Regions from separate parts of the Paenibacillus sp. FSL H3-0329 genome, predicted to be linked through region 3. Evidence: riboswitches for the same ligand, from Rfam matches in the RefSeq annotation. Region 3 holds a riboswitch; each other region holds the start of a gene.

Region 1 (8,222 bases), 3.0 Mb from region 3:
ATACCACCGCAAGAATTAATAAACATAAGTAATGCAGACCCCATTTGCGCATTCTCATTCCTCCAAAAATGTAGTGGTAATCCCTAGCATTGTAACGTTACGGAATGTCATGTTCTATACAGATCTCTTCCGTCTCTCATTTCTTTGACGCCCCAAAACTTGGAAGGTTGCACTGGAATATGGAATTTCGGTAAATTTCTTTTGGTTTTTCATGTTGAAATACACAAAAAGCCGCATTTCTGCGGCTCTTATTGGACATATTTTTTATGTGGGAGGGGTCCTGAAAGTTAAAGAACTCATTTGCTTACAAACTCATTATTTGGTACAATTACCACGTCTAACCTAGTAAAAAAATCCAAATACCCTCTATTCATAATGAATGAGGGCGTGACACGGCTTTGCTGAGACAAGCTCCACCTTGCTGAACAGAGCCGTTCTTTGAATGATACTGTCAATTACTAAAAGGGGAGGTGAACCCTCATGGCAAAAGACGTAGTTTGTGAAGTTAACTCCTGCACCCACTGGGCAGAAGAGAACAAATGCAGCGCTGAATCGATCTTCGTAGCTTTCCACAGCTCCCAAGAACCAAAACGCGCAGAAGAAACAGATTGCAAAACTTTCGAAAGTAAATAAGTAAATGCCTAAAGGGACCCTCCACGGTTCCTTCTTTTTCTTTTTCATTCTAACAAGATTGAGAATTATTATCAAGTAGCTGATTACAAAAAAATAATTGAACTAAAAAGCCAGGGTAAATTACCCTGGCTCTAATTTATTTAAGTCTATTTAGAAGCAATAACCCCTGTCTTTTCCCTCGCAATAGCAGCAGCTCTTACCATGTTACGTAGTGCATCCTCTGTCTCCTGCCAGCCACGCGTTTTCAGACCGCAATCCGGATTAATCCAGAACTGTTCAGGGTCAAGCACCCGCAGCGCACGATCGATATTCGCAGTCATTTCTTCGACAGCTGGAACCCGCGGGCTATGGATGTCGTACACTCCAAGACCGATTCCTTTATCATAGGCTTGCTCCTCAAAGCTGATAATCAGCTCACCATGGCTACGTGAAGTCTCAATGGAGATTACATCAGCATCCATAGCCGATATTGAATCGATCATGTCATTAAATTCGCTGTAGCACATATGCGTATGAATTTGTGTCGTAGCCTTCACATGGTTCGTGGCAACACGGAACGACTTCACTGCCCAGTTCAGGTAATGCTCACGGTCTTCTGCCTTTAGCGGAAGTCCTTCACGAATAGCCGGCTCATCCACTTGAATCATTTCGATGCCTGCATCTTCCAACGCTTTTACTTCATGGCGAAGGGCAAGAGCAATTTGATTGGCTACCTCTTCCCGGCTGAGATCATCACGTACAAATGACCAATTGAGGATAGTAACAGGGCCCGTCAACATTCCTTTAACCGGAAGCTTCGTCAACGATTGTGCATAGACGCTTTCTTTAACAGTCATAGGCTGTATAAATGCAATATCCGCGTAGATCACCGGCGGCTTAACGCAACGGGAACCGTAGGATTGAACCCAGCCATTACTAGTAAACAAGTATCCATCCAGCTTTTCTCCGAAAAACTCCACCATATCTGTACGCTCGAACTCGCCGTGGACCAGAACATCCAGACCTAGCTTTTCTTGGAAGGTAATTGCATCCGCGATCTGCTCACGAACAAATCCATCATAACGCTCCTGATTCCAGACCCCTTTACGCCATTTCAATCTCGCCTGGCGCACTTCGACTGTCTGCGGAAAGCTACCAATTGTAGTGGTTGGCAGAAGTGGAAGCTGCCATTTCTCTTGCTGCACCTTTAAGCGCTCAGCAAAAGGCAGACTGCGTTGGTCTGGTAGAGCTGCAAGTGCAAGCACTTGCTCCGCCACATCCTTACGGCCACGCTCAGGTAGTGCGCGGAACGCTGCAATAGCTTCACGACTAGCGGCCAGCGCTGCTTGAGAAGCTTCTCCTTTATCTGCGACGGCTGCTCCGAGCAGACTAAGCTCTTTAAGCTTCTCATCGGCAAAGGCTAACGCATTCTTAACTGTCGCCTTCAGCTTCACTTCACCTTGAACGGTGACTGGGACATGCAGCAGACTGCAAGAAGGCTGAAGAATAAGACGATCAAGCGGTACATGAACGCTGAGCTTTTCTACCAGTTGCAGCTTGGCGTCTAAATCGGAACGCCAAATGTTCCGTCCATCAATAATTCCGGCACCCAGCCATTTGTCCTTCGGCCAGCCAAGACGTTCGATGGAAGCCAGATTCGTTCCACCATCGTGCACAAAGTCAAGACCCAAGCCTTGAACAGGCAGCTCTAGCAGTGCCTCCAGCGGCTCAGCAGCTTCAAAATACGTCTGTAAAATAATATTCAAGCCCGGCACGGAGCCGGCAATGTCTGTGTATATCGAGTTAAGCAGTGTTAATTCTTCTTTACTTATGCCTGTAACAATCGCTGGCTCATCGATTTGTACCCAGCTTACCCCTTCTTGCTTCAGTTCCTGTAGCAGTTGAACATAGACTGGAACAAAACGTGCAGCAATCTTGGCGATATCTGCCGCTGCGTAACCTTTGGACAGCTTAAGGAAGGTATACAGACCTAAAAGTACCGGTTTACCTTCAATCCCTGCCTGCGATTTAGCAAAACGATAAGCCGCTAGAGGTTTGTTTTCAGTCAGGCGTGGTGTTTGTGTGCCGATCTCTGGAACGATATAGTGATAGTTCGTATTGAACCATTTGGTCATCTCGCAGGCAGTAGCCTCAGCATTACCACGGGCCATTGCAAAATAAAGATCAAGCCCGATGTCGCCGCCATCATACGCATACCGTGGAGGTACGATTCCAAACATAACAGCCGCATCCAACACATGATCATAAAATGTAAAATCATTTACCGGAATAAGCTCAATTCCTGCTTCTTGCTGGGTCTTCAAATGCTGCAGCTGGATTGCTGCCATTTCGGAGCGGAATTGCTCCTCATTTATTTTCCCCTGCCAGAATGCCTCCAGTGCCTTTTTCCATTCGCGGTTCTTTCCGATTCTCGGATATCCAAGATTGCTTACTTTTACCTTATTCGTCATTTCGATACACTCCCTCTTCAATCTCTTATTTCAAACTCCAAAACTACTTGCTTTCCTATAAAAAAGAGCGCCCTTCCCTAAAAAAGTCAAAGGGAAAGACGCCCATGATATACCCATGGTTAACGTCTAACACCTCCCTATCTTCCGTAGGTGAAGCAGTGCTGTTGAAACAGGCAGGTCTCCTGGCTAGCGGCGTCAACATCTTGAGCAGTCTTCCCAGCAGTAGTAAATTGCCAGTGACCTCTGTTGCTCGAGATTCTTCCGTTACAGTGGCGGGACCGCATCGGCTTCGAACCGAATTTCCCTATTAAGCCTACCGAATTACTATTTTCCGGTCAGCACCTGTCTCCGATATCATTCATCATTTGAGTGTCTTAATCTGATGTCATCATACGTGAAAGCCCCAGCAATCTGCAATAGATTACTGGGGCTTCTGTTATATCGATTCCTTATAACGGACTTAGAAAAATACGAAATATACTACAGCAGCAAGAATTATACGGTATATAGCAAACGGTAAGAGCTTGATACGATTGATCAGTTTTAAGAAGAAACGCATCGATAACAGCGCAAATAGGAAGGCACTAATAAAGCCTGCAATAAAAAACGGCAGCGCGTCCATGGTGAAATATTGCCAGTTCTTCATCAGTGACAACAGACTGGCACCTGCCATGATGGGTACTGCCATAATAAACGTAAAATCAGCAGCGGCACGATGGCTCATCCCGAGGATTACGCCACCAGAAATCGTCGAGCCCGAGCGTGAAAATCCAGGCCATAACGAAAAACACTGTACAAGACCTACACCAAGTGCCTGTTTGTATGTAATCTGATCTACACTCTCAGTTCTGATCTTCTTCGGCCCAAACAGATCCGCAATAATCATTAATATAGCCCCGATCACTAGACCAATTAACACCGTTGAGGTAGAGAATAAATGCTCATCAATATAATCATTAAACAGAACACCTAACACACCTGCAGGCACTAACCCTACCAGAACCTGTGTCAGCTTGAGGTGCCCGCCCTGCTCTAACTGCGGTAGCTTCTCTGTTACAGGATCCAACTGCTTACGGCTGAAACGCCTTAAGCCCAACAGATCAATGAATCGATTTCTAAAAATCACAACAACCGCTAATATAGAACCCAGTTGAATAACTATTTTGAAGGTATTTGCCGTATATTGTCCAAATAACTCCTGTGATTTCAGCCACATATCATCAACAATAATCATATGACCCGTGGAGGATACTGGAGCAAATTCGGTTAAACCTTCAACAAGCCCCAAAATAATGGCTTTAATAATCGTTAATAGCTCCATGTGTTTCCCTCCTTTTTAATAGTCATTTCTATTATCAGTCCTCCACCCGCTTAGCCCTCAGTGTTCATTCTCCGGCTGCGTTTGCGGAAGTACAGAAACCCAAGAATAACTAATCCGCCAGCAATTAGTACATAGACCACATTGGAGTACACATCCATGTACATGGCAATGTCTTCCCAGGATTCGCCCAAAGCCGCGCCAATAAGCACAAGCAGCAAATTCCATCCCAATGTGCCAATCGTTGTGAAGATCATAAATACTCCAAATTTCATACCTGACATTCCCGCCGGAATCGAAATCAGACTGCGGACCAGAGGAACCATCCGACAAAACAATACAGTCCAATAGCCATATTTATCAAACCAGGCGTCAGCCTTGTGGATATCTTTTTTAGTGACGCGAATTAGGCCCCCCCAGCGTTCAACCAGTTTCTCTAACCGGCTCACATCCAATAATCGGCCAATATAATAGAGAATTACTGCACCCAGTAGTGATCCAGCAGTGGCAGCAATGATTACACCAGGGATCGTTAAGCTCGTCGTAGTGGTCATAAATCCTCCAAAGGGCAGGATCACTTCTGAAGGAATTGGTGGAAATATATTTTCAAAGGCCAGCATCAGAAAAATACCGAAGTAACCAAACTGCTCCATAAAATCTGTAATCCATGCTTGCATTCTTGTTACCCCCATTTCTCATATCAAGTTCTTCTTCAGGTTGCGTAAATAGCGGCTGCGAATAAAAAAGAAGTATAGTCCTTGAACAGCCAAATATCCGAGTAACACCGCGCCTGTCTCCGTTGCGATAGATAAGTAGAACAACCGTTGAAGCGCAATAAAGGCAAACACACTGTGTAAAATAGCTATTCCGACCGGCACAAAAAACAATAGAGCGAGCTGAATTGTGACTATTCGATTGAGTTCTTTATCCGTAAGCCCCATCTTGGACAAAGTGGAATATTGATTGCGATCATGATCAAGATCGGTATATAACCGGAAGTAAAGAAAGCTGCCTGCCGCGATAAAAAAGACAGTACCCACCAGCAATGAAGCAAAAAGCATTGTGTTATACAATGTTTTCTGAAGCTCAAACAGCGTGCCGCTGATCACAATCGCATACGGAGAATCACTTTCATAGGACTGTTTGCCTTTATGGGCAAGATCATCTGCGATACCTACCGTCTGTGGAAAATCCTCTACATAAAAACCTGTATAAAGATCCGTCTGCACGGGATCAATAGCGCTGTAGAGCTCATCACTGATCACGACACCACTAAAATCCCCGCCATCTCTACCATCCAGCTCCGGCAATAAATATTCAGCAATGGGGACTTGCGCGGTATAACCTATTTCTTTAATGGCAAGTCCTTGCTGCAAGGAATAGACCGCTTTTACTCTGCCTTCTGTTAAACTGCGATCCCGCTGTGAACCAATCATCACCAGACCTTCGTTGCCCACCAGAGCACGCTCAGCCGTTGTGAAACCTGCACGCTGCAGGGCGAGATTATAATCACTAAAAGCAATCAAGGGAAGGCGTAAAGTGCGATCGGGTCCAGTCTGAGCTTCGACCTCAGCATATTTAATCGGGATACTAAGCGCTTCATAAGGGAGTCCGTGCGTCTTGAGCTCTTCCTTAATTTCGTTCAGATGCTGATCAAAGGGTTCATCCGCCTGATTTCCTTTAGCTACATAACCCACTGCTGCAGGATAATCCAATTTCAGCTCTCTGGAAAGTGTATGTATCGATGCAAATACCCCTACTGAAGTGAAGGAGACTGCGGATACAATCGTCACCATAAAAAACATTCGGCCATTCTCTTTCCAGCGGTAGGACAAGCCCGATAAAGTGATGATATTCGTACGATGCCAATACAAGCGCCGAATGTCCTTAAGCAGCTTAACCACACAAATACTTAGCTGGGTATAAAAGAGATACGTCCCGATAACCGTAATTGCAACGACCGGAAACATGACTTTCTCTACGGAAGCAGCTTTTGCAGTAGCCGCCAAATAATAACCACTAATCAGCAATACAGCAGTAATAATAGATAATACAAAGGATACTTTGGGTTCTTCTTCTGCCTTACGCTCTCCCTGAAACAGACGCATCAGTGACTCATTGCCGATAAAAACAAAGGTGCAAAGCGATATCAGAAAAAACAATAACACGAAGCTGCAGATCGTAAGCACAAGTGCCTGCCATGGGAGATGAAAGGTTAACAGGGGAATTCCCAAAAAAGTGGATCCGATCATCAGAAATAATTTGCCCAGAAGTAACCCGAGAAGGGTACCCGTCAGGATGGCAGAGGTGCCGATCATCATATTTTCCAGAAAAACCATGGTGTTTAGCTGTCTCTTCGTCATTCCATGCATCAATAAAATTCCGAACTCCATCTTCCGCGACTGCAGGAAGGATCCAACGGATACGAGCACGAACAAAGAACAAAAGACATAAATAATTGCCTCTGCCACCATCATCGTATGAGCCGCCGTACTATAAATTAAGCTCTTTGAAATATCCGGATGGTAAATAAACAAAGCGCACACGAAAAAGATCATCACCGAAAAAGCACTGACGACAAAATAAGCGGCATATTTGCGTTTATTACGTGTTACATTCCTATAAGCGAATTGCCGAAAGGTCATGGCTGGTTCCCCCAAGCAGAGACAACATATCAATAATACTTTGGAAGAAAGCGCCTCTATTACTGCCTTTGTACATTTCACTATAGAAACGTCCGTCTTTAATAAAGATGACCCGGTTGCAAAAGCTTGCAGCCACTGCGTCATGCGTGACCATCAGCACCGTAGCTCCTTCTTCCTTATTCACCTCTGTCAACATATTCATGACTTCCCCTGAGGCTTTGGAATCCAGATTGCCTGTGGGCTCATCCGCCAAAATTAACGCTGGACGATGAATCATCGCCCGGGCGATAGCCGCCCGCTGCATTTGTCCGCCTGAGACCTCATACGTGCGCTTCTTCAGTAAATGTTCGATACCAAGCAAGGTAGTGACCTCTTTTAGCCTGCTCTCCATCTCTGGGACACGGGCACCTGCAAGCGTTAAAGGTAATACGATGTTCTCCTCTACAGTGAGCGTATCCAGTAGATTAAAATGCTGAAAGACGAAGCCTAGCTCATGACGGCGAAAAAGTGCCTTTTCTTTTCTGCTAAGCAGATTAGGATCTCGGCCGTTGATCAGAATCTGACCGGAGGTCGGTTGGTCGATGGTGGCAATCGTGTTGAGCAGCGTTGTTTTCCCGCTCCCTGATGGGCCCATTATGCCAACGAACTCCCCCTTTTCTACAGAAAAGCGGATATGATTCAGCGCCTGAGTGGACACTTTACCCTCATATATTTTTGATAAATTATGAACATCTAGAATGGGCAAGTGTTACCTCTCCTTCTTTCGACTGGATTGCCTTCATTATACAAAGTGTACACATGGGCTGCTATTTCTGAAACTTACAATGCCCTTACACATTTGTAAGGTTTGTTATATGCTGCTCCCTAAATACAATCCGCACGGTGGTCCCGCTTCCTTCTTCGGAACGGATACTCACCTCATGTCCAAGCTTGCCGCAGATCTGCTTCACGAGATATAAACCCATCCCCGTAGATTCCTGGAAGGTTCGTCCATTCACCCCGGTAAAATATGCATCGAACACGCGCGGCAGATCTCCTGCTGGTATGCCCACTCCTTCATCCCGGATCTCAAGCACAGTCTGCTTATCTTCCGTGACCATCCCTTGAAAAAAAACATGTTTGCCCTCTTCAGTCGTATAACGTACAGCGTTCGTAATCAGCTGCGTAAGGACAAAA
Region 2 (8,222 bases), 520 kb from region 3:
TCTTAATTTTCAAATTACTACATATACAAAATGGAGGTGTGTATAAAGATGAAAATATTCAGTCTATTGCTTGTAGCATTGTCTTCCATTGGAGTAGTTGCCACATTCGGATTTTCAACATTCAGCTTAATCACAGGAATTATAGGAGGGCTTATTGCAGCATTTGCAATTTCAGGCTACTTGCAGTCTGTCAGACGTGATTACCCCAATGAGAGCTATGAGAATAAACAAGTTAAGTATCAGTCGAACTATAATACTTGGTAAGCAAAAGCCCCACCTTAAACTGGTGGGGTTTTTCATATTCCCAAACACTTGTAAAATCACTTTGTGATATTAATGGTAGAAGAAACAAACGAGGGATAATGGCTAGCTGTAGAAGTGCTTTCACCGAAAATTCATTCCTTAGTTCATAGACTACTTGAGCTTTGTCTTGTTTGGTGATTTCCCCTTGTTTTGAACCTCTAGTTTAATCTGTGCAGGATATGATGTATAGCCCTTTTTAAAAGCTTCTTTCCCATGATGTTCATATTGACTAATCCAATTACTGTATGACAATTAAATAGAAGAGAGCTGCTAAAACAAACCGGTATAGAGCAAACCACTCCAATCGAAGTCGCTTAATCAGTTTGATGAACGTCACTACTGCAATCATTGCCACAAGAAAGGATGTCGCAAAGCCAATTAACATTAGAAGTAAATCGTCAGAACTCAGCAAATCACGACTATCGTACAAATCCAACAAGCTTGCACCAAACATAACTGGCACGGAAATAAGGAATGTAAAATCTGCGGCGGCTTTTTGGCTAGTGCCAAGCAACAGGCCACCTGAAATTGTCGAACCTGATCTCGAAAATCCCGGCCATAACGCCAAGCATTGGAACAGACCAATTCCGAAAGCCTGTTTATAATTAATCCCATCGATAGTATCAGCGGTTTCAGTCCGCCTATTCCGCGCTGCAATGATCATCAACACCCCACCAACAACTAGACCGATCAAAACAGGGGTTGGACCAAATAATTGGCTTTTTATTGTGTCCTTGAAGAGAAGATATAGGATTAATGCTGGTAACATAGCCAAAATCATATGAATGACATTTAATCCTTTGCTTTTGGAAAAATCCATTCTAATCATATTAACCCCAATTTCCAAATACCTTTTCCAATAAAGAATTAGAACTGCCATCACTGCACCCAACTGAATAACAATTTTAAAAGTTATTGCAGCATCTCCCTCAAAGCTAAGCAAATCGCCTGCTAAAATAAGGTGTCCAGTAGATGATACTGGTAAAAATTCAGTTAAGCCCTCTATTATGCCAAGTATTATTGCTTTAATTACGTCAGTCATCAGTGGATTGTCCCCTTTCGGAAATAAAATCATTTAATTTCCAGTATAAGGGAGACACGTAAACTTCCCCATCGATTAACCTAACAATATTCAATTCAGAATGACATAATTGTCACATTGCTCATTATTTCAGTCTTAAGGGGGCTTTGGTTTGCAAAACACAAAATATTAAGTATAATGTTACTGTCGAAACGCTAAGGCGTCTGTACAGGATGGCTACCTGGCACTGATGATGGCAGGCCAAGCGCTTTATAAAGTTTTCTTTATGTGTATTTATACTTTAGGAGCGTGGTTATCTATGAAAATTAATATTACCGCACATTTTAACATTAATATTACTTTATCTCTTCATCTGTTAGCCGTAGCCAGTCTTGCTTATGAACTCAGTTCACTGACGAGCTCGTGAAATTCGAGCGAAAAGTATCTGTACTAAGACACCTTGTGGTGTCTTTTTTTATTTTTATAGTAATTACCATCTAACCAATCTGCCCCCGCAAGAGAAAAGCAGCTTATGCTGCTCCTCCTCCACCATCCTTCATTCTGACTGCTGTCAGCTTGCGACACACCTTCCATCTGCTCGACAGTGACCACTAGTCATACCGTTTTCATTAGCGATTTCGCCATGTCTTATCTTTTAGAAGAATGTTAGAAGCCAGGGGATTTAATGAAAAATGACGCGGTCCCGAAACCTCGGAAATCCGCGCCACGTATGGTTTTTTGGGATGCTGGTGAAGGGAATTGAACCCCCGGCCTACGCATTACGAGTGCGTTGCTCTACCCCTGAGCTACACCAGCTTAAAGCTGATTTTTCTGTCAAACAAAAAATATTATACAACTTTCAGCCAGAAACGCAAGCCTATTTCTCCCTGTTTTCCGCCCTCCTAAACTGCTAATCCACCTGTAGCTTACGCTCCACAGACTCTAACTTTCCACGGCTAGTGGAGGGTTTATCGCGGCGGTCGTCTATTTTAAGTGAGGTAGAGACACGTTCTGCACCTGCGGCAAAAGGAGACTCATGCAAAGCTTCTACCGCGGCAAAAATGCGTTGCAGAGGCCCTTCGATGATCGTCCCCATGGACGTAAGTTCATATGTAATCCCTTCTACTGTCTTCAGCACCCGCTGCATATCCGCAACATAGCTGCTAAGACTGGTACTGCCTGTTCCAATTGGAATAACTGTAACTTCAGCAATAGGCATGAGAATACCTCCTCGAAATTTTATAGTACCTATCTTCTTCCATTGTAACAATTCCACCGCTCTGTCACAAACTAAGCAAGATTATCCTCCCTTATCTCTTCTATTTCTTCTGATTACTCCAAAATATGACTTTGGGCTAAGAGTATTTTCTCATGCGCAAATTCTAGGGTCATCTGCACTATATTTATGGACTCTTTGTGGCATCTTTTCGGACAATTTATGAATCATTTCGCATCTCCCTGTGGATCAATTGTGGATTACTTATGGACAGCCTGTGGATCATTTGTGGAGTACTTTTAAAGAACCCGCTCCCCGCGCGGGTTTTCTAAAAAACTGTTTACAAACACAACATCTTGGGTTATTTTTATCTAACGACAACAAAATATAGTGGAGACAGGCGCTTTGATCCTTAACCGGATTTAGAGCTTAATAGGGAAGCGCGGTGAGAATCCGCTGCGGTCCCGCCACTGTAACCGGATGGCCTTCTTAAGCTTCTGGGAAGCTTGAGAATCCACATCTCCCGGCAGATGCCACTGAGGGTTAGGAACACCCTTGGGAAGGCGCCGAGAGATCCCACGGAAGCCAGGAGACCTACCTGTTTCGACGACACCAACTATTGATGCCTGCGAGGAACAGGGATGGTGTCCGCATGCGGTCATCTACGTAGAGACCTCTGCAAATATCCGTGTGGATATTTACATAACGCATCGGGCATTTTCTGCCATCCTCGGGTAGGGGATGCTTTTTTTATGTAATCAGAACAAATATACGACTGCTTATGGCAGTCCAACTTCCTATGGATATATGGATTTGATGATAGATGTTTTTCTTTTATACTGAGAGGAGAGCTGTACAATGACGTTGTTGGAGAGACAATTTAATGGAGTAGAAAATGCACGGGAAGTTCTTTTAGAAGAGCTCATTGATTTAGGCCGGGATATTATCGACAGTCGGGATATGGACCTATTGCGCGAGAATGCCAATTTGAATGGAGAGAGTTTCTCCGGTAAAATGAGCAAGTTCGGCAGTGAATATTCAAAATGGTACGCCCGCAATTTTACGATGCCGCCGCAGCTAGTGCAGGCTATTGATGACAATGTCGTCTATGTGCATGATCTGGATCAATACGCGATTGGAACGACGAACTGTATTTTTATCCCGTTTGATAAACTTCTCCGTGAAGGTTTCAATACCGGCAACGGCAGCGTTCGTCCTCCGAACTCAATAATGACTGCTATGTCTCTGGTAGCGATTATTTTCCAATCCCAGCAAAATGCTCAATATGGTGGTGTATCCGCCAATAAACTCGACTATGATCTGGCACCTTATGTAACCAAATCCTTCGCCAAGCTGTTCCGCAAGGGTCTGGATTATTTTGAAGAAGGACAAGCTGATGAATCTTTGGGCGAGATTACGATGAGCCGGACCGATCTGGCGGAGTTATATCCAAGAGCGTTCCGTTTTGCACTAAAGGAAACCGAAATCGAAACCCTGCAAGCGGCTGAAAGTATGGTACATAATCTGAATACCATGTCCAGCCGATCCGGTGGACAAATACCGTTTACCAGCATCAACTACGGTACTTGTACTTCACCAGAAGGTCAGCTTGTGATCAGTTCTCTGCTAACAGCAACTATGAACGGACTTGGCAGCGGAGAAACACCAGTGTTCCCGATTCAAATCTTCAAATGCAAGCAAGGAATCAATCAACAACAAGGCGATCCTAACTATGAACTGTTCCTAAAAGCGGCTGAATGTTCTGCGCGCAGACTATATCCAAACTTCGCTAATCTGGACGCTCCGCTCAACTTGCAGTATTATGATCCAAGTGATCCTGATACGGAGTTCGCTACAATGGGCTGCCGAACCCGAGTGCTCGGTGACCGTTTTGGTCGTAATCATTGCTCTGGAAAGGGCAACCTTTCCTTTAATACACTGAATCTGGTTCGGCTAGGTCTGGCACACGGCACAGTAACAGGCAGACGTACCATCGCAGACGAAGCTGGCTTCTATGAAGATCTAAATCATTATATGGATATTGCGCTGGAAGGACTTCTTCATCGGTTCCACATTCAAACCGCACAAAAAGCTAAAGCTTCCGATTTCATGATGCGAGAAGGCGTCTGGGAAGGCGGCGAGCATCTTGCACCTGATGACACTGTAGGCGATCTGCTAAAGCATGGCAGTCTGTCTCTTGGCTTCATCGGTATGGCGGAATGTATGAAAGCTATGTACGGCAAACACCATGGCGAGGATATGGAAGTTCATGCCAAGGCGCTGGCTATTGTGCGTCATATGCGGGACTATTGCGATCGGAAAAGTGAGGAACTGGATCTCAACATCACTCTGTTCGCAACTCCAGCAGAAGGTTTGTCCGGTAAATTCACAAAAGTTGATCGCAAGGTACTGGGTTCCATTCCGGGCGTAACCGACCGTGAATATTATACGAACTCTTTTCACATCCCTGTATACTTCGATCTGGGTGCTGCTCAGAAGATCAGCTTGGAAGCTCCTTTCCATGAATATTGCAATGCCGGGGCTATTTCTTATGTCGAATTAAACGGCAATGCCCGCAACAACCCATCGGCTTTTATCAAAATCATTAAATATGCGCTCGAACAACAGGTCAGCTATTTCAGCATTAACCATCCGATTGACCGCTGCTCCAGCTGTGGATACGAAGGCGTAATTGGGACAAACTGTCCTTCCTGCAACGCACATGAGAATGACGTGCACATCCGCCGTTTGCGCAGAGTTACAGGTTATTTAACCGGCGACTATCAGACCCGCTTTAATGCCGCCAAACAAGCTGAAGTACGGGATCGCGTTAAGCATCTATGAATATTTGCGGTTACTATCCGGAGTCGATTAACGAGGGAGAGGGCATGCGGGCCGTCCTCTTTCTCAGCGGCTGCCGCCATCGTTGCCCGGGATGTTTTAATCCCGAGACATGGAACTTTAAATATGGAGAAGTCTTCACCTTAGAACGACAACATGAAATTATTGCAGAAATCGCCGCTAACCCTTTGCTGGATGGTCTGACACTGGCAGGCGGCGATCCTTTTTTCTCAGCAGAAGAGTTGCTGGGGTTCATTCATGAGCTTCGCGCTGTACTGCCAGGCTTCTCAATCTGGATTTACAGTGGTTATACGTACGAAGAACTTACAGCCCTTCCCGGTACGCCGGAATGGGATCTACTTAAGCAGTGTCAGGTGTTAATAGATGGAAGATTTGTAGAAGAACTGAAAGATACTACGCTTCTCTACCGGGGAAGCTCCAACCAACGCATTATCGACATTCCGGCCAGCATGAACGGCTCGGAGGTCTTTCTGTGGCAGCCTGCTGCGCTATAATATATCAATTTTTGATATTGAAAATTAATTTGAAATAAGAAGGGATGAACTAACCATGCCGCAATTCGTAGTAAAACCGGATAATCGCCAACTGGCTTTTGATGAGAACCGTCTTTCCGTCTACGCTGACCGTATTCTGGAAGGTCTCGATCAACTAAATAAAGAAACTTTGCTGCGTGGAGTGAATTCCAAACTGCGTCGTGACTCGGTAAGCGGAGAAGAAATCAGCAACGCCTTCACCATGAGCGCTCTAGAGCTTGTAACAAAAGAAGAGCCTACCTGGAAGTTCGCAGCTGCCCGCGCCCTTCTGACAACCCTTTATAAAAAAGCTGCTGTTCATCGCCGCTACAAAGCTTATCCAGAAGAGCCTTACGGTGAATTGTATCCACTAATTACGGATCTCGTGAAAAAAGGAATCTATCGCGAAGAACTTCTAAGTCATTACACCAAAGAACAAATTATCGAACTAGGTGGGTGTATCGATTATACACGCGACCTTTTGTTTGACTATATCGGTCTGCTTACGCTATCCGACCGTTATTTGGCGCATGATTTTGACGGCCGTGTGATGGAGCTTCCACAAGAACGTTATATGATTATTGCCATGTACCTGATGCACCGTGAGCCAGCTGAGAAACGTCTTGAGCTTGTAAAAGAAGCTTATTGGGCTATGAGCAACATCTACATGACTGCTGCTACACCTACAATGTCTAATGCCGGCAAAAAGGTCGCTGGACAGCTATCCAGCTGCTTTATTGATACTGTAGACGATTCCCTAGAGGGTATCTTTGACTCCAATACAGACGTAGCACGTCTAAGCAAAATGGGTGGCGGCATCGGCGTTTACCTTGGAAAAGTACGGGCACGTGGTTCGGATATCCGTGGCCACAAGAACACAAGCTCCGGCGTAATCCCTTGGATTCGCCAGTTGAACAATACAGCAGTCAGCGTAGACCAGCTGGGCACACGTAAGGGTGCTGTAGCTGTATATCTTGATGTATTCCATAAAGATATTCTCGCTTTCCTTGATCTTAAGCTGAACAACGGTGACGAGCGTATGCGTGCACATGACGTGTTCCACGGGGTCTCCCTGCCTGACCTGTTCATGGAAGCTGTAGAATCGCGCAGCCACTGGAACCTCTTCTGCCCTCATGAAGTGAAAAAGGTCATGGGCTGGACTGATAAAAATGGCCGTCCACTAGGATTGGAAGATTTCTACGATGAAGAGCTTGGCAAAGGTACTTTCCGTGAAAAATATGCTGAAGCTACAGCGAACCTGGAATTATCCCGGATCACTGTTCCTGCGATCGACATCATGAAACGGATTATGAAATCACAGCTAGAGACGGGTACACCGTACATGTTCTACCGTGATACCGTGAACCGGACCAACCCAAACCGTCATCAAGGTATGGTTTTCTCCTCCAACCTGTGCACAGAAATTATGCAGAATCAGTCTGCAACAGTAATTGAACAAGAAGAATTAGTAACTAAAGATGGCCAGACCCGGATCGTTATTTCCAAAATCCCTGGCGACTTCGTAGTCTGTAACCTGAATTCGATTCACTTGGCACGGGCGATTCCAGCTGGCGTATTAGAAAGACTTGTTCCGATCCAAGTCCGTATGCTTGATAACGTAATCGACATTAATAATATTGAAGTTCTGCAGGCACAATACACGAACAGCCAGTACCGCGCAGTAGGTCTTGGCACATTCGGCCTGCATCATCTATTGGCACTCAAGGGCATTCGTTGGGAATCCGATGAAGCCGTAGAATATAACAATCATTTATATGAACATATCAACTACCTGTTGGTTCGTTCGAGCATGGAGCTTGCCCGTGAAAAAGGCCGTTATCCGAAATTTGCTGGCTCCGATTGGGAGACTGGCGCATACTTCACTTCCCGCGGGTATGTTAGCGGTGAGCAAGAAGGTAAATATGTAACGACTGAGCAATGGCGCGAGCTGCAAGAAGAAGTAGCTAAGGACGGCGTGCGTAACGCTTGGATGTTCGCCATTGCGCCAAATGGATCTACATCGATTATTGCCGGCTCCACCGCCAGCATTGATCCGCTGTATGAACTGCTATCCTATGAAGAGAAAACAACTTATAAGATCGCTAACCCAGCACCGGATCTGTCCGACAAAACGATCTGGTACTATAAGACAGCATTCACAATTGACCAAAACTGGTCGATCCGCATGGCTTCTGCTCGCCAGCGTCACGTCGATCAAGGCCAAAGCTTTAACCTGTATGTTCGTCCTGACATCAAGGCTACCGAGTTCCTGGAACTGCATCTGAATGCCTGGAAGGGCGGCTTGAAA
Region 3 (8,222 bases):
TTTTGCCGTTACAGGAGAGGTAGTATTCGTAGCAGCGTCCCATTTCCACGTCTTACTAGTTACAGTGACAGTAAAAGAATCGCCCTCTTTAAGATTTTGTTTGGAAAGGGTAACGGAATCCACAAGTTTAGTGTCATCTCCGGCATAATAAACCAGTACCTGATCTGAATCTTTAAGTACAAAATCACTCATGCCTACATCGGGATTAATCCATTTTCCGTCACGTGATACAACATACATCCATCCGTCATAACCACCAAAGCTTCCAGCAGCAATACTTCCGATGCCAGTCACATAACTGCCCGAAGGATTCGTGATCGGCAAGTTCGTTTGAAGCGCCAGCTTCTCTAACGCTCCAAGTGCGTTGCCAGCATAGGCGTACCCTTGTGCCAACGTGGCCCGTGGTCCCTCAATCGTTACAGGAGCGTAGATGAGTGAGCTCTGAACGGAGGATTTGGAAAAATCGTATAGCTTACTGTTGCTTCCTTTATACAGCAAATTATACGCAACCAGCGCCTGAAGTCCTTGCTCTGTCGCCAGAACATTACTGCTTCCACCACGGCTATGGGTGAAGCTACCATCAGCTAGACGATAGCTAAGCAGGTTCTCCATTAGATCCACTTTGTTTTTGGTGTATTCTAATCCACTAGGATCAACTCCGAAGGATGCGAGTCCAAGGATTGCTTGTGCGCTACTTTCAGCACTGTCACCGTAACCCCCATGGCTATCTTGAGCTGCAGATAACCAAGCTACGGCTTGTAGCCCTGCTAAGTAGGCTTCGGGATTATTTTTATGTGCCGCCAGAGCCGTCAAGGTTATCGCTGTCATATCAGGCTCACTTGCGCCTGAGGTTAATGCAAAGCCCCCATCCGGATTCTGTTTGGAGAGAATCTCCGTAAGGAGCTTATCCGCCGTCCATTTCGCGTCACTTGGGATATTATATTTACCAGAATCCAGCGCAAGTAAAGCATATACCGGATTATTTAGCGTCTGTTCACTGAGCTTGCTGTTATTATAAATTTTCTCAATCAGATTATAGCCAGGAGTCGTTCCGTTACCAGCAAAGCTAGTAGGATCTGCACCAATCGCTCTCACTGCGAGCACGATTCGAGCATAATCGGTTACATTGGCGAAATTGCCAGCTGCATCCTTTACTTTTTTCTCAAGCTCTGAATGGTAACTGGCTGGCAGCTTATATCCTGCTTGCGCTAATCCAATAGCTTGCCAATCCGATTGCACGCCACCTTTCAAGAGATATTCTGCAGCCGCATAAGTCGCATCCGCAACATTAATCCGCTCCGCAGCAGTTGCTTCCAGACCGGAGCCAGCGCTCGCTTCTGCAAATATTTGTCCTGCCGGAGCAAGAGATGTTCCTAGAATTGAAATGACCATGAATAAGGCCAGCCCAAGTGCTACAAACTTGGAAGACATGATTTTCTTCATTGTTTAACCTCTTTCTGTATAAGAATGGGTACTGCTGGGAATAAGACGCATAACATAAAGACCGCCCCTTTGGAGGGCGGTCAGGGAAGATTACAAATCGAGGCTGAGGCGCTTGCTTCCTGCCAACAGTCCATCTGTATATGTTCCACATTCTTACCCCACGAAGAATAGAAACGCTCACGAAAAAGGCAGGTCTCCTGGCTGATGCTTCATCGCTGTTCTTCACCTTCCCACCCTACCTTAGGGGCAGTGGCTTATAGAAGAAAAACTCCGCACATACAGTGGCGGGACCGCGCCGGACTCTTGCACCGGACTTCCCTTTTAAGCAGACGACTAGATTGATAGAGTCTGCACCTTTTCCAGTATGTAGTATCTTATTTTGACATCCATAATCATATCTATTAATACATAGCATGTCTATAGAAAAGCTTAGTAAGGGCAGCAAAAAAATGAACAGCAATACGCCACCTGCCGGTAGGTATTGCTGTTCAGAAAGCTTGTTATTCGACTGTTCCTTCCGGACTTGCAGTTGGGGAAGGTTCAGCACTTGAATCAGAAGCTGGTGGAATATTAGGATCGGGATCTACGATCAATGTAAATCTTCCGGCTTTGATCATACTTTTCTCTAAAATTGTCGCTCCAGGCTCCAATGTAACCTCAACCTGATAGGAAGGTTGTTCCCCTTCAGTCACAGCTGTTGCGGAAGGCAACCCAGTGCTGTCCTCAGCATCAGAGGAAGGCGTAGGAGACGGAGATACATCAGCTACAGCATTAGTAGCATCTGCACCTTCTGCTGTTCCTCCAGTAGTGCCAGCGGCATCTGACTCGTCAGCGGCGTTTCTCTCATCCGTCCCATCCGTTGACGGCACTGGACAAGTCCCATTCGTAGCAGCGACCTTAAAGCTTTTATCTATCTCTGTAGACGAAGACATTAAACTAATCTCAGTCGGTTGAAACTGCACACAGTCATCTGCACTTGCGAAGGTGAACACCAATATGCTGCTCCCCTTATCTCCTTCGCCGCTCTGATCCTTCAAGTATACTGAAGCCGGAGGCAGCACATTGCCTGCACTCTGAACAGGGGTCGGCTCAGGGCTTGTTCCCGGCAGAGCCGTCTTCGTATCATCCGGACGCAGCATACTGAATACGATAATTGCAATAATCACCAGAATACCCGTAATGGAGCCGGAGATTAAGAGTCGAAATCGGCTGCGGCTGATCCAGCGCGCCAGCGGGGAAGCCAGTTGGGAGCGGGCTTCATTGTACACATTTTGCAGAGCAGGCCGAGCTGCCGCGACATAGTTCTTTCGGAATTCCCGATTCTTGAACGCTTCACGATCACTGCTCAGGAAATACTTCAGAATCGCCTTACGGTAACCCGGTTGCAGCTTTTTATTCGAAACCGTAAATAAAGGATTGCCTTGCGACCAAGCAAAAAACCGATAGATGATTTCTTTGTCGGAACCGGCTTTACGCTTTAACAGCTCCAGAAGCGCATCGTAATCCAGCGGACCCCCTTCACGCTGAGTTGTATAGTAAAAGGCTAGCGGAAGCCGTTCAAAGGGTTCTAGAACACGCGCCTCTTTTAGCAAACGACGACCCAGTAGCTGCACATCATCTAGTTCCTGCGGAGACAATCCTGTAAAAATCTCTTCATTTGGCTTCTCTTCACCAAACCAGCGGTAAGCGGCACGCAGCGCATTCTCTTTCTGCTTGCTAATCCTATCCAGTGGCGGCTGCCAATCGACAACATTACCATACCGTAAAAAAACTACCTCCAGAAGCTCCTCCTGCGTCATATCAGAAAGCGATAAGCGGTTCAGTAAGAATCTATCTGCTGAAGCAGCAAGATCCTGCATTAGGGAGAGTGCCTTAGGAGCAACTCCTGTTCCTTTGCGGCGATCTTTTTCTGCCTTATCTACAATTTCATGAATTTCCGCCACAGAAGCCACCGGATCATGCTCCAGCTGAAGCTTTTCTAGCAAATAATCCTTCACAGCATTTTGAGCAAAAGACTGCTCTAACGCCACTGGCAGGAACCGCCCCCAATGGAGCACAAAGCTCAGAATATCCGCAGATCTGGACGCCGCAGCTAGTCTTGATTCCATATAAGGCTCAAGTAGCTGCTTACGGAAATAAGTTTCAGACATCACGCGCTGGAAGTAAGCTGCACTTAACTCATCATTACTCTCAATGATCCCGTAAGCAGCACTCAAAATATCCTTGCGGCCCGCTTCCACACTATGAAGCATCCCATTGATGAAATAATCCACGATTCTGACCCTGTAATTGTGATCCTTAAGTACAAAATACTCTTTAAAGCATTCCATAATCGCCGGATCTGGCACATTTCTTTGCCGAATCAGATCAAATTCCCGGTCAAACCGTTCTAAGAAAATATCATTCAAGCGGATTCTAGAATGAATTGCACCGTCTGGCTTTAGGTATGAAAGCAAACCACTTAGCACCGCACTCTTGTTTTCCGTATATAAATGCTCGTTCCCTTGCTCAATCTCATAAAAGATAGCCAGCTCATTATAGAAAGAAAGAGATAGCTTGTGCTCAGGACTCTCTCCACGCAGAATCTGATCGGCGAAGCTTACGAAGTCGTTAATATCTCCTGGATTCAGCAGTAACAGCTTCCATACCAAATCAGCATAAGGCTGGCGGGACTCGCCAAAATCGACATTCCCCATCCGTCCGGAAGCCAAATCAAAGGTATAATCCTTCTCAATACTGCGGTCACCGGGACGAAGTGAACCTTTTTCCACAAAGCTAAGATGTATATATTTACGGCTTTGCGGTTCATTCGCATACGTAATCACGCCTAATCTACGGCGGAATTCATACGGCAGCACGCTATACAGAATTTCTGTAAGCTCCACCGCCCGCGCGGACAACTCGGTGATAGGTACGTTTAGAGCCACGTAGATTTTTTTCTTACCTGCTACAGAGAGCATTACCGCTTGCAATAACGCCTTGAATATCCCTTCATCAATCCCTAGCAAGCGTAAGCCTGCGATTGGATCCGGGCTGCGGTCTGTGCGAACAACTGGAATAGAGGGCAGCTCCGGCAAGGTTCCACCAAGCTCTCCAGTATAACGCTCTGCAAAATCAGCATGCAGCCAGTCTCCATAGCTCTGCACAATTTCTTCGGAACGTGAAGCAGGTACTACATAGTTATGTGCAAAAAAAGCGCTTCGTTGGCCTGTGAAATCGGCCGCTTGATAACGACTAAGCCCAATAACTGTATCCCCGTTCTCAGCATGAAATAGGTGCAGCGCACCAGGATATGCAGCCTCATCCTTCTCCCCACGCGCGGTTAACTCCGCAGGAGCATCGTAGAGGCAGAAGGGATGAAGGATTTTTTTCACAAAATTATTGTCTAGACTATCTGATTTCGCTACCGTATCGAAGCCTTCTGTGGAACGAAACACTCCGCGACGTTCGCGGGTGTACATCTGTTGGGCGATTGTTGACCCTGAGAAAACATTCACGGGCCGTCGCTCCCCTCAATATACTTCAGCTTATGCAGCAGCCAAATAAAAGGCTCGTCTACACGAATCGGGCTTACTACACCCTCAATCTTTTGATTCACAGGGTTGCTGCCCAACGCAGATACTGCAAAATAACCCGTATTCGCGAAATAAACATCCATTGTATCTTTAAAGGGTCTGTCCACCTTACCAATAAATCTGCGAATTTCCCCGTCGATATTATGAAACTCGTCCATGTTTAATGTTTTGCGGTGAACATAGTTATTGAACACATTGCTGTTAGACTTGATGTAATCGCCATCTTCATCCTTGAGTGAATGCAGCATATCACTTTTGGCAAGCACAACCGCTGTTGGAATGTCTGTTTTGCTCTTTTCCTGATAGGCAATAAAATCACCGAACATCGTCAGCACCACATCGCGTGGCTCGTCATATTGTGAGACCCATTCTCCCGGGCGGTCACCGATGTTAATATGAATCTTTTCACGGATAGAACGGATTTGCAGCGGATCGACCATAAACAAAATACCCGCTGAGTTCTTGATATGCTGACCATGAAGTCCAAGATAATCCTGATCCACCATACCCTCACCTGCTACATCAAAGAATACAAGTGTCAGTGGCGGTTTATTTTCATCCTTAAAGACAAATTGAAAGATAAAAGGCTCCTGCATTTTTTCCTTCTGTGTAGAAGCCAGCAGATCCCCACGCTCAAAAAGCGGTTCCTCATACAATGTACGGAACTTACGGCTAATTTCTGCATTAAGCGGCATACAAGCGGCATCAAAATGACCTGCTGTAGTATGCTGCAATGTGTGGATCAGCGAGGTCATATACACCGATTTCCCGACTTGGGATGCCCCGATAATCGAGATGATGTTACTTGGCACCTTCCCGGCAGTCACCGGCAGCTCATTATGGCAGGACGGGCAAAGCCGTCTGCGCGTAAGCACACCGTAACGATCCGTAAGCCCAGTTAACACATGATCTGTGTAATGATGATATTCTTCCGGAATATCTGCCGGGTTGATAATCGCTTCTATGTCATCTACCGTATCAAGCCCGAAGCGCTCACGGTATTTGTTCAAGGCGTCATCCTCACCCAATGCGTAATTTTCATCGTCCTCCCGGCTGTGCATAGCCCGAAAGACGACATCCTCCGGAGAGAACTTGGTGAAGCAATACGGACACACTATATCGTAAAAAAGCGGCCGCGGCTCCGGCTGATTCTTTTTCATAAAACGGCTAAAAAAAGACATCTACTCATCCTCCCAAAAGTTGTATCTACGTACTTGCTATGAACGCACTGCTCATTACCCGCTTGTACGCGTAGACCAAGTCTCACTCCGGTACCAATTCGTAATAAAGCCCATATTTCTTGCCATCGGTGAAAAAGATGCGTACAAAATCATCCTTACCGATTTCAATCGGTGGAAGTACATTGCGTCCAGGAGCGAAATCCTGGACGAAGGGAAAGAGAATACCATCCTCTTTCCCTGACGGATGCCCTCCACGTTTCTTGACATAACAGAGGACATCCCGTGCCACGGGCACTTCTGCCGTAATCGCCATATGTACGGTCTTTTGTTTTCCGAATAAGGCCTTTTTTTGTTGAATGGAATAATAGATCCGGGCTTTGCCTGCACTGACCATCACCCGGTTCACACCATCATTTTGCCTCACCAGGGCAGTCTCACCGTTCTCAGCAAGACGAGCAAATATCGTATAGGATATCAGACCGATCTCATCCAATCGATCACGATAACCATTGTTAGATTTGTATTCCTCACGAGTGTAGAGCTTCATACCGATCGGCGGATCATCTCCGGTTCCCATGTCAGCCGCTTCTGCGGAGGTTTTGTGGATGTACACCGCCTGCACGCCGTCCGGCCAGCGCCATCTCAGCGTACAGAATCGGTCATCCACTTGGGATGTCACATCCGTTATTCCCGGAGCGGAAGCATTAACCTCGGCGTACCTCATTACTGTAAACCCCTTTCCGCTACACTAGAATCCTTTGCTGTTCCGGTTTCTGCGCCGACCCGGAAAGTTATCCGATGCTGGTGCAGGCGCTGCGTTATTGTTTCTTCTATTTCGATAAATACGTCCTTCACCTACCGGAATGACGCCTGTAAATAATGCAATAATAGCAGCTAATATAAGAACAGCCAGAAGACGAATAAGACTATCTGTAAAGGAGTCACCGCTAAGTCCAAATTCCAGAATCAGTCCTGCGAACAAGCCTGATATTACGCCGCCAATCCCAAAGCTTTTAGCCAAATGACGGTTATCAAACATAATTCCCAGACCTAATCCAAGCGCAGCCCCCATCAACATCAATGATAATATACGAACCGCAGCATAATAAGGACTGTCTGCCGTTGAATCACTGCGCTCAGTTAGCAGCGTCCGATCTCCCAGACGGTCATAGATCTGCTGGAACACATCGCCCAGAAGGGCTGAATCCTTGACATCATAATAGTGTCCGCCTGTCACTCTCGCAATATCCTGCAACAGCTGATTGCCTGCTGGATCATTCAGGCCCAGACCAATGGTATTCACGGCAATACCGCGCTCTACATAAGCCTGCAACTCTCTTGTGGTATCGAAATTACTCACTCCGTCAGACAACAAGATGACCATAGCTCCTTGGTCTTTTTTGCCGTCACTATCAATTTCCTTGAGTGCCTCCGAGACTGCACCGCTAATATTCGTGCCGCCTTCGGTTGGCTGCAGATTATCGATTGCAGTCAGCACCTTCTCACGATTCTCCGAATTTGAAAGTGGCGTTAAAGGCTGGACAACTACAGCTTCGTTGTTAAAGGTCACCACGGCCACCTTATTGTCAGTGTCCATTTTTGTAATTAACGCTTTTGCTGCTGAATACCGGCTATTATCGGGATCACTCTGCGTCATACTGCCTGAGTCATCGATAGCCATCACCACATTCTTAACCGGTCTGGCACCGCCAAAATTCAGTTCATAAACGAACTCCGTTAAGGCTCCAACTCCAAGTGCAAGAACAATCATCAGAGGCAGCAGCTTCCACGATAACCCCAGGTAGCGTTGTTTCCATGAAGCTCCGTTCAGTCGTGGCGAGATCATCTCTGCAAGCAGGCAGCCTACACCGACACCCAGCGCCACAATGGCAAAATAAATACCCACAAGCAGGATGGAAGGCAGATCGTTATACCAGCTTAGCAGCCATTCGCCAAAAAGAAAGGCGACCCCGCCGCCGATCAGACTGAAGAAGAGCAGCAGCAGATTGATTTTTCTCTGCAT
Region 4 (8,222 bases), 170 kb from region 3:
TAACCATATGAACAATCTGGGATGGTCTGCCTTGCTGGAGGCAGTAATTCTCGGGAATGGTGGCCGTTTATACTCCGATATTATTCAGTTGTTGGTGGATGCTGGAGCGGATGTTCATTTGCCGGATCGTGACGGAAAATCATCGTTGCAGCATGCAGAAGAGCTGGGTCAGGAGAGGGTCATCCGTATTCTCAATAAAGAAAAGCTAACGATTCATCCAAGTATTCAAAGCGCTCAAGAGCTAGCTCGGGCAGAGGATTTCCGGAAAGCAAGTTTGGTTATGGAACATGCAATGCAAGTGGACAGTAATAATTCAGATTTCTATTACTATAAAGGATACTTCTTAGGGGAACTCGGGAGATATGACGAAGCTCTGGCAGCTTATCAACAGGCACTTACTATTGATCCGGATGACCTTGATTTCTATTTCTATACCGCAAATGCCTACCGAATGATGAAGCGATCCGAGCAAGCATTAGCAGAGTATGACAAAGCGATAGAACGCGATCCTGGCGAAAGCTTCTTCCGCTATCATAAATCCAATTATTTAAGAGAGTTGGGCAGGCATGAGGAAGCGGTCAAAGTTATGGATCAGCTTCTGGAACAGCAGCCTGCCCGGTATGATTTCTCGTTCCATAAGGCGAACAGCTTGAGATCACTTGGCCGGCATCAAGAGGCAGTTGAGGCGATTGAGAACGCAATTGCTAACGATCCGAGCAATCCTTTATATCATCATCATAAGGCTCAGTCACTTGGTTTACTTGGTGATCATGAAATGGCCATTCAAGAAATAGATATTGCTATCAGCTATAATCCTGCCAATCCGGATTTTCACTCCGCGAAGGAACAATTTCAGCTGGCCCTTAAAAGCTAATCAATGAGGATCAACTGATCCGTCAGGAGGAATGGAATGAGTAAATTTATAGTTGTAGCCATTGGCGGTAATTCATTGGTGAAAGACAATGGCCGCGATTCTATAGAGGATCAATCTGAGGCAGTACGTGAAATTGCTGTCAATATCGCTGATCTGGTGCAAGCAGGCAACGATGTGGTGGTTACTCACGGCAACGGTCCACAGGTTGGATTCGAGCTGAGACGAAGCGAGGTGGCTTCGGAAGTCACTGGAATGGATGTTACTCCGCTGGTCAATTGCGTGGCGGGCACGCAAGGGGGCATAGGTTATTTAATCCAGCAGGCCTTAACAAATGAATTCATTCACCGCAGATTAGACAAGAAGGTTGCCACAGTTATTACTCAGGTCGAGGTTAGCAAAAATGATCCGAATTTTCAGTCTCCCTCGAAACCAGTGGGCTCCTTCTTCACGCTTGAGCAAGCAGAGGAGATGAAGCGTGCCAAGCCAGATTGGGTCATCATTGAGGATTCAGGTCGTGGTTACCGCCGTGTTGTTCCATCGCCTAAGCCGATTGATATCGTTGAAAAGAACGTCATTAAATCACTCATTGAGACGGGTTATGTGGTGATCGCTGTTGGCGGAGGCGGGATTCCTGTGATCAAAACCGAAAATAATACCTACGAAGGTATCGATGCGGTCATTGACAAAGACTTTGCTACAAGTCTGCTGGCCGAACAGATCGACGCAGAATCGCTGATCATTACAACAGGAGTTCCTCAGGTATGTGTAAATTTCGGTACGCCTGAGCAGAAGGCTCTTGAAGAAGTTACAGCGGCAGAAATGATGGTATATGCGGAGCAGGGTCATTTTCCTGCTGGAAGTATGCAGCCTAAAATTGAAGCAAGTCTTAGCTTTTTGAAAAAGGAGGGACGTAGAGTTATCATTACTAATCCGGAAAATATGAAAGCTGCGATGAGCCAACAGGCTGGCACACATATTGTAAATTAATATGATCTTATTTATCTCATCATTTCATGGAGACCGCCACTGATCTAAATCAGGGCGGTTTTTTGACATGTTCATGAATTGTTACTCAACTGCTGCTTTCAGATGGCCATATTCTGGTGAATAAAAGGAAGATAAGAGGTAAAACTATGTCCACTATATAAAAAAGAATACATTAAAATGCGGGGGTAAAAGATGAGATCGAATAAAGGAACAACACAACGTTTTACCAGGGCTACAATTCTTTGTTGTATTTGTGCATGTACGGTATTGTTAAGTGGATGCACTAAAGCAGCGGATGAGACTCAAGTGGCTACTCCAACGGCTCAAGTAGAAACCACAGCACCTTCTGCAGAAGCTACTACACCTGCGCCTACGAATAACGCAACAGAACAACCCATGACATCTGCGTCACCCGGTTCAAATACTGGGGAACTTCCAGAGGGAGTGAGCATTCAGAGAGTTATCAAGGATGTTTCGTTAAAAGATAGCTATCATAAAAAGGTTGAACTGTTAAGCGACGGTGGCAAGCGGGTTACCATTACAGATCCGAATCAAAAGATTGTTTTGCAGCAGATTGAATATGACGGAAGGATCACTGCGGTTAAGGATAAACAGATTACCGTTCAAGTGGAGGGCGGTAAAGAGCAAACCTTAACGATTCCTGATCATATAGTCATTGAAGATGAAGACAAGCTCGGATTAAATAATGGCGTTGAAATCGAGTGGACGGTAAATGCAGACGGACAAATCGAAAGCGTGGAACTGGACGATTAAAAATTTACCGAGGTGACTGGATGAAATTTCTAATCGTACTTGGTAGTATTATTGTTCCCATTGTCATGCTGATGTTACAAGGTAAATCGATAAAGTGGCGTATGGTATTTAATGTTGCTTCGGTCTTAAGTGCGATTATCTTTGGAAATATTTCCGCTTTGGCGATTTACGAAATATTAAGGGATCATGCTGTATTTATGACCTCGATCCATGCGATATTTTTAAATCCAATGTTTCTTATTACCGGAGCCTATCTTGGCGTTTATTTAATTTATCGGTTGATGATAATTTCGTATGACGAGGTTTATATGTGATGGGTACAATACAAATAGGGGTGTTCCCGCGTAGGGACACCCCTATTTGTATTGTTAACAGGACAGATGCTTAAGAGGACTTTCCTACAACGTTTGCTCCGCTCTTCGTGATCTTGTAGGTGATGATATCACCATTCCAGAAGTGGAATTTTAGGATAACCTCGCCGTCTTTAACATCTTTAAAGAACGCGGGAAGCAGCTTGATTTCTTTAGTGTTATAAGAAGGTGAGAAGGTATTGCCGAATTCCTTAAATGGAGTCCAGTCCTGCGGACCTGCATTGCCACCAGCGGTATATACAGCTTCCATTGTGGCAAGCTGGTTACCATTAAAGGTGGTCGGAATGGCAAAGGATTCAGTCGTGCCTTTTGCATCGCTTAATTTAGCTGTGTCATACACAATCACCTTAAGCCTCCACGCAACACCCTTGTTGAATTTCAGAGTCAGCACGGCATTTTCACCGTATTTTTGGGAAGCTGTGAGCTTTTTGAGTTGGCTGGCTTTGAGGATGAGCTCCTCACCATTTAATGTGTAATCTTTACCTTTGGTCAGATATTTTCCGTTGGCACTAATGGTGGTTAGCTTATTGCCGTTCAGGTTTAGCTTAACCTTGGTATCTTTGATTTGTGCACCTTTTTTTAGGTAGACCAAATCGCTTTCGGTGCTGGAGGAACGCTCCTTCAGACCAGACATTAATACATTGTGGAGTTCAGGATCAGACCACTTATAAGTTTTACGGTTGAAATGCTGCCCGTTATCCCAGAGCATGGAAGTCATTTTCTTTTCTTTCAAATAATAAGTCAGATACTCGAAGAATTTAAGCTTCTCGCCCTGTTCAATCACACCCGTGTCTTTATCGAAACCTAATAAACCAAATTCGCCGACGATGACAGGGATGCCTTTAGCTACAAATGTATTGTAAACGTTATCAAAAGTTTGAGTGATATCGTTTTTTGTATCTTTTTCAAATGTGGTGTAGCCGGCAATGTTCACACTAAAAGGCCAGAAGCCATAGAAGTGAACGGTCGCAATAATATTCGGATCGTTTAGAGCCGTAATCGTCTTATAGAGATGATCCATTCTTGTTTGTGTAGGTGAAGACTCTAATGAAGGCAATACAAGTGGGCGGAGGTCGTTTTTCCCACCGGATTTCCGCACGATCTGATAGAAGGAGTTATTGAGTTCAGTAAGCATTTGCTCCATTTTTGCTTCGTCTGTGCTTCCACCATCGGTGAACCGAGGTTCATTTATGCTCTCGAACATCAGCTTATCGGATTTGTCCTTAAAGCGATCGGCAATTTGAGTCCAGGCTGCATTATAACGCGCCAGCGTTTCATCGTGTTTTTCTTCCATATGGCTTACCCATAGCCAGGAATCATGATGGACATTAATCATGACATAAAGCTTGGCGTCCAGTGCCCAGCCGACAACTTCTTCCACACGGTCGAGGTAGGCTTTTTCTAGGGTATAGTCTGGTGCCGCACCCATGTGAGTATCCCAGGTCACAGGAATCCGAATACTTTTATAGCCTTGAGCGGCGATCTTTTTAATAAGTTCTTGGGTCACACGAGGATTGCCCCAGGAGGTTTCGTCCTCACCTGTAGCATCTAAAGTATTACCGAGGTTCCATCCGGGCTGCATTTCGTCTACATAGGATTGGATCTTACTCTTTGGCGCTGCCTTAGCTTGTTGCTCATCCTTAGTTGCAGCTGCAGCCATGGATGAGAACAGAGAGAGCAGAAGAGCGGTGACAAGTGTCAATGATAAGAAGGATTTCTGGATTCGCGTAGTCATTGAATTCTCCTTTGTGAGATAAATTTAGGATGCTTGGACCTGGCTTTGACGCTGTACTTGGTGGTTAGATGAACACGAACACCTCCAATGTTATTTTTGTAAACGCTTTCTGAATATACCCTAACATAGAATTCACTCAGCGAGTACCTTACTAATTTGTGGCAAATTCATATAAGAATTAGTGATTTAAATTAATTTTCCCCACAGTTGGATAAAGAAATTATTTAAATATCCCTACTCGTAGAAATTGGTTATTCAATAGGATTATCTCTAGCTGCCCGTTATACAAAAAAGAAATATAACATGACAAAAGCATATATATTAGATATGATGAAGCATGAAAATTTAAAATTAGAAATAGGTGCCAACTATGATAGTTGCGGAAGTACAATCATAGATTGGTTAAATGGAAAGCGGGTGTGAATCCCGCGCGGTCCCGCCGCTGTGAAAGAGGAGTCCTTGCAAAATGCCACTGGGAAACTGGGAAGGCAGCAAGGGTGATGATACTTGAGCCAGAATATCTGCCTTTTTCTGTTACACCATCAAACTCTACGATCGATAGAGAGGTGCTTGAATAGTGTTTGCCAGCTAGTATTGTGGTTCACTATCTTAACCTCTTGACGTTTATGTTGAGTGGTTTTTTTGTGGTTATAAGAAAGTTTATTCTGTTTTTTTATCATAGGTATGAAGGGAAGGGTTATGGAAAAATGAAGAAAAATAAGTTTTTAGCGTGGTTACTCATTGTAGCTGTATTTATTACGACATTCTCTACAAGTGTTATCCCGGCTCAAGCAAATGGAGCAAGCTCTACTCTTAAAGGGTACGTAACTGTAGCCGTAGAGAAATTCACCGTAGGCCAAGGGTATATTAAGGAACCTATTAAAGTTCCGATTTATGAAGGCGATAATGGCGCATCTTTAATAACACGTGCGCTAGGAGATGGGAATTATAGATATTTAGGAAATATAGATAGTGGTTTTTATTTATCAGAAGTTAAAGATAGTGGCAGAAGCGAAGTCAATATTCCACAATATATTTTAGATATGATTTCAGCTGATGGGAATACAGTCGGCACTAAAGCAGACCCAGAGTGGTTAAGTCAGTTTGACTATACTTCCATGTCGGGTTGGATGTATGCAGTAAATAATGTGTTTCCTCCGTTTGGGATGACCGATTATAAGCCTCAAGACGGTGATATCATTCGAACTCAGTTCACCACTTATGGCTATGGTTCTGATCTTGGCGGCTGTGGAGAAATCCCAGTTCAACTTGCCAATAAGGATGCTTTAACTGCGGAAATCGCCGAGATTAACAGTGACCCTAATAAAGAAACTATTTTGGACAGACCAGTAGTACAATCGGCAGTTTATCAAGCCTATTCCGTGCTCGAAAATATGGCAAGCTCTCAAATAAGTGTAGATCATGCGCTTGTAGGGCTTAACCATGCATTAGATATAGAACCCCCTGTTATTACTGTAAGTGGCATACAAGATAAACAGGAAGTATCTAATAAAGATATAAGCTTCAAAGTAGCTGTCACAGACAATGTATATAGTGACATCATTCCAGAAGTGAAGTTGAATGGTGTTACTTTATCACCTGCGAATGGGGAGTACAAAGCTTCTCTGAATTCAGGCAGTAATGCAATTACTGTAACGGCTCTTGACGGAGCTGGAAACAAAACAAATGTAACTTATCAAGTTACTTACAAACTGGAAACTACAGTTGCCGTCAAACAACAGTTAGATAAAAGCCTTGCCTATATTCTAAACACTGTAAAGAATCCGTCGTTTGGTACAGGTAGTGGAGAATGGTCGATTCTATCTTTAGCACGGGCGAACTATACAGTGCCTAACGGTTATTACGATCTTTATTACAACAATGTAGCAACAAAAATAGCATCGATCATTAAAGAGGATGGAAAACTCGACGCCAATAAAAGCACAGAGAATTCCAGAGCGATTCTAGGGCTTACCTCTATCGGAAAAGATATCACAAATGTTGCGGGATATGATCTGAGAAAAGCACTCGCTGATTATCAATATATCCAAAAGCAAGGCAATAATGGTCCGATTTTTGCTCTGATTGCGCTAGATAGCCATAACTATGAGATCCCTGTAGTTGATGGAGTTACAGAACAGACCACAAGAGAAAAACTAGTTCAGTACATTTTAGATAAAGAGGTTAAAAAAGGTACAGCAGAAGCTGGTGGCTGGGCATTAGGCGTAACCAAAGCCGATGTCGATATGACTGCGATGGCGATGCAAGCTCTTGCACCTTATTATGCAACCCGAGATGATGTAAAAGCCGCCGTGGATCGGGCCATCCAATGGCTGTCCGATAACCAAAACAATCAAGGCGGATTTACAAGCTGGGGAAGCACTAGCAGCGAAAGTATCTCACAGGTAATTGTGGCCTTAACTGGTGTAGGCGTAGATCCGCACACTGACACTAGATTTGTTAAAAGTGGAAATTCGCTTATTGATGCATTGCTTAGCTTTGCTGCACCTGAGGGTGGATTTAAGCATATCCTCACAGGCAAAGTAGACAATATGGCAACGGACCAAGGTACGTATGCACTTGTGTCTTATGATCGTCTGATCAATCATAGCAGCCGTCTCTTTGATATGAATGATGTGCAATTAGAACAACCTACTACTGTTGTAGCCAAACAACAATTAAATAAAAGCCTTGCCTATATTCTAAACACTGTAAAGAATCCGTCGTTTGGTACAGGTAGTGGAGAATGGTCGATCCTTTCTCTGGCACGGGCGAACTATACAGTACCTAACGGTTATTACGATCTTTATTACAACAATGTAGCAACGAAAATAGCATCGATCATTAAAGAGGATGGAAAACTCGACGCCAATAAAAGCACAGAGAATTCCAGAGCGATTCTAGGACTTACCTCTATCGGAAAAGATATCACAAATGTTGCGGGATATGATCTGAGAAAAGCACTCGCTGATTATCAATATATCCAAAAGCAAGGCAATAATGGTCCGATTTTTGCTCTGATTGCGCTAGATAGCCATAACTATGAGATCCCTGTAGTTGATGGAGTTACAGAACAGACCACAAGAGAAAAACTAGTTCAGTATATTTTAGATAAAGAGGTTAAAAAAGGTACAGCACAAGCTGGTGGCTGGGCATTAGGCGTAACCAAAGCCGATATCGATATGACTGCGATGGCGATGCAAGCTCTTGCACCTTATTATGCAACCCGAGATGATGTAAAAGCTGCCGTGGATCGGGCCATCCAATGGCTGTCCGATAACCAAAACAATCAAGGCGGATTTACAAGCTGGGGAAGCACTAGCAGCGAGAGTATCTCGCAGGTAATTGTAGCCTTAACTGGTGTAGGTGTAGATCCGCACACGGACGCTAGATTTGTTAAAAGTGGAAATTCGCTTATTGATGCACTGCTTAGCTTTGCTGCACCTGAGGGTGGATTTAAGCATATCCTCACAGGCAAAGT

Evidence for each region. Region 3 has a riboswitch for cobalamin ahead of NSQ66_RS04505 (DUF4430 domain-containing protein). Riboswitches for the same ligand answer to the same signal wherever they lie in the genome.
Region 1: linked by a shared signal. The riboswitch ahead of metE (5-methyltetrahydropteroyltriglutamate--homocysteine S-methyltransferase) and the one ahead of NSQ66_RS04505 (DUF4430 domain-containing protein) in region 3 are both predicted to bind cobalamin.
Region 2: linked by a shared signal. The riboswitch ahead of NSQ66_RS02310 (anaerobic ribonucleoside triphosphate reductase) and the one ahead of NSQ66_RS04505 (DUF4430 domain-containing protein) in region 3 are both predicted to bind cobalamin.
Region 4: linked by a shared signal. The riboswitch ahead of NSQ66_RS03835 (S-layer homology domain-containing protein) and the one ahead of NSQ66_RS04505 (DUF4430 domain-containing protein) in region 3 are both predicted to bind cobalamin.

The regions. Positions count from the first base shown of each region.
Region 1 is NZ_CP150150.1:4,884,349-4,892,570, forward strand. Features, by position in the region: gene NSQ66_RS21675 (DUF4349 domain-containing protein) at 1-52, opposite strand, end outside; gene NSQ66_RS21680 (DUF1540 domain-containing protein) at 481-633, shown strand; gene metE (5-methyltetrahydropteroyltriglutamate--homocysteine S-methyltransferase) at 780-3,083, opposite strand; cobalamin riboswitch at 3,238-3,444, opposite strand; gene NSQ66_RS21690 (undecaprenyl-diphosphate phosphatase) at 3,544-4,404, opposite strand; gene NSQ66_RS21695 (DedA family protein) at 4,455-5,078, opposite strand; gene NSQ66_RS21700 (FtsX-like permease family protein) at 5,097-7,046, opposite strand; gene NSQ66_RS21705 (ABC transporter ATP-binding protein) at 7,021-7,791, opposite strand; gene NSQ66_RS21710 (sensor histidine kinase) at 7,877-8,222, opposite strand, start outside.
Region 2 is NZ_CP150150.1:519,356-527,577, reverse strand. Features, by position in the region: gene NSQ66_RS02330 (hypothetical protein) at 49-264, shown strand; gene NSQ66_RS02325 (undecaprenyl-diphosphate phosphatase) at 542-1,345, opposite strand; tRNA gene NSQ66_RS02320 (tRNA-Thr) at 2,069-2,140, opposite strand; gene NSQ66_RS02315 (MTH1187 family thiamine-binding protein) at 2,235-2,543, opposite strand; cobalamin riboswitch at 2,922-3,157, shown strand; gene NSQ66_RS02310 (anaerobic ribonucleoside triphosphate reductase) at 3,399-5,384, shown strand; gene nrdG (anaerobic ribonucleoside-triphosphate reductase activating protein) at 5,381-5,896, shown strand; gene NSQ66_RS02300 (ribonucleoside-diphosphate reductase subunit alpha) at 5,952-8,222, shown strand, end outside.
Region 3 is NZ_CP150150.1:1,037,095-1,045,316, reverse strand. Features, by position in the region: gene NSQ66_RS04505 (DUF4430 domain-containing protein) at 1-1,443, opposite strand, end outside; cobalamin riboswitch at 1,613-1,816, opposite strand; gene NSQ66_RS04500 (hypothetical protein) at 1,944-4,940, opposite strand; gene NSQ66_RS04495 (hypothetical protein) at 4,937-6,199, opposite strand; gene NSQ66_RS04490 (beta-mannanase) at 6,282-6,923, opposite strand; gene NSQ66_RS04485 (VWA domain-containing protein) at 6,948-8,222, opposite strand.
Region 4 is NZ_CP150150.1:869,113-877,334, forward strand. Features, by position in the region: gene NSQ66_RS03810 (tetratricopeptide repeat protein) at 1-874, shown strand, start outside; gene arcC (carbamate kinase) at 911-1,861, shown strand; gene NSQ66_RS03820 (hypothetical protein) at 2,054-2,635, shown strand; gene NSQ66_RS03825 (hypothetical protein) at 2,656-2,949, shown strand; gene NSQ66_RS03830 (cellulase family glycosylhydrolase) at 3,020-4,741, opposite strand; cobalamin riboswitch at 5,084-5,285, shown strand; gene NSQ66_RS03835 (S-layer homology domain-containing protein) at 5,449-8,222, shown strand, end outside.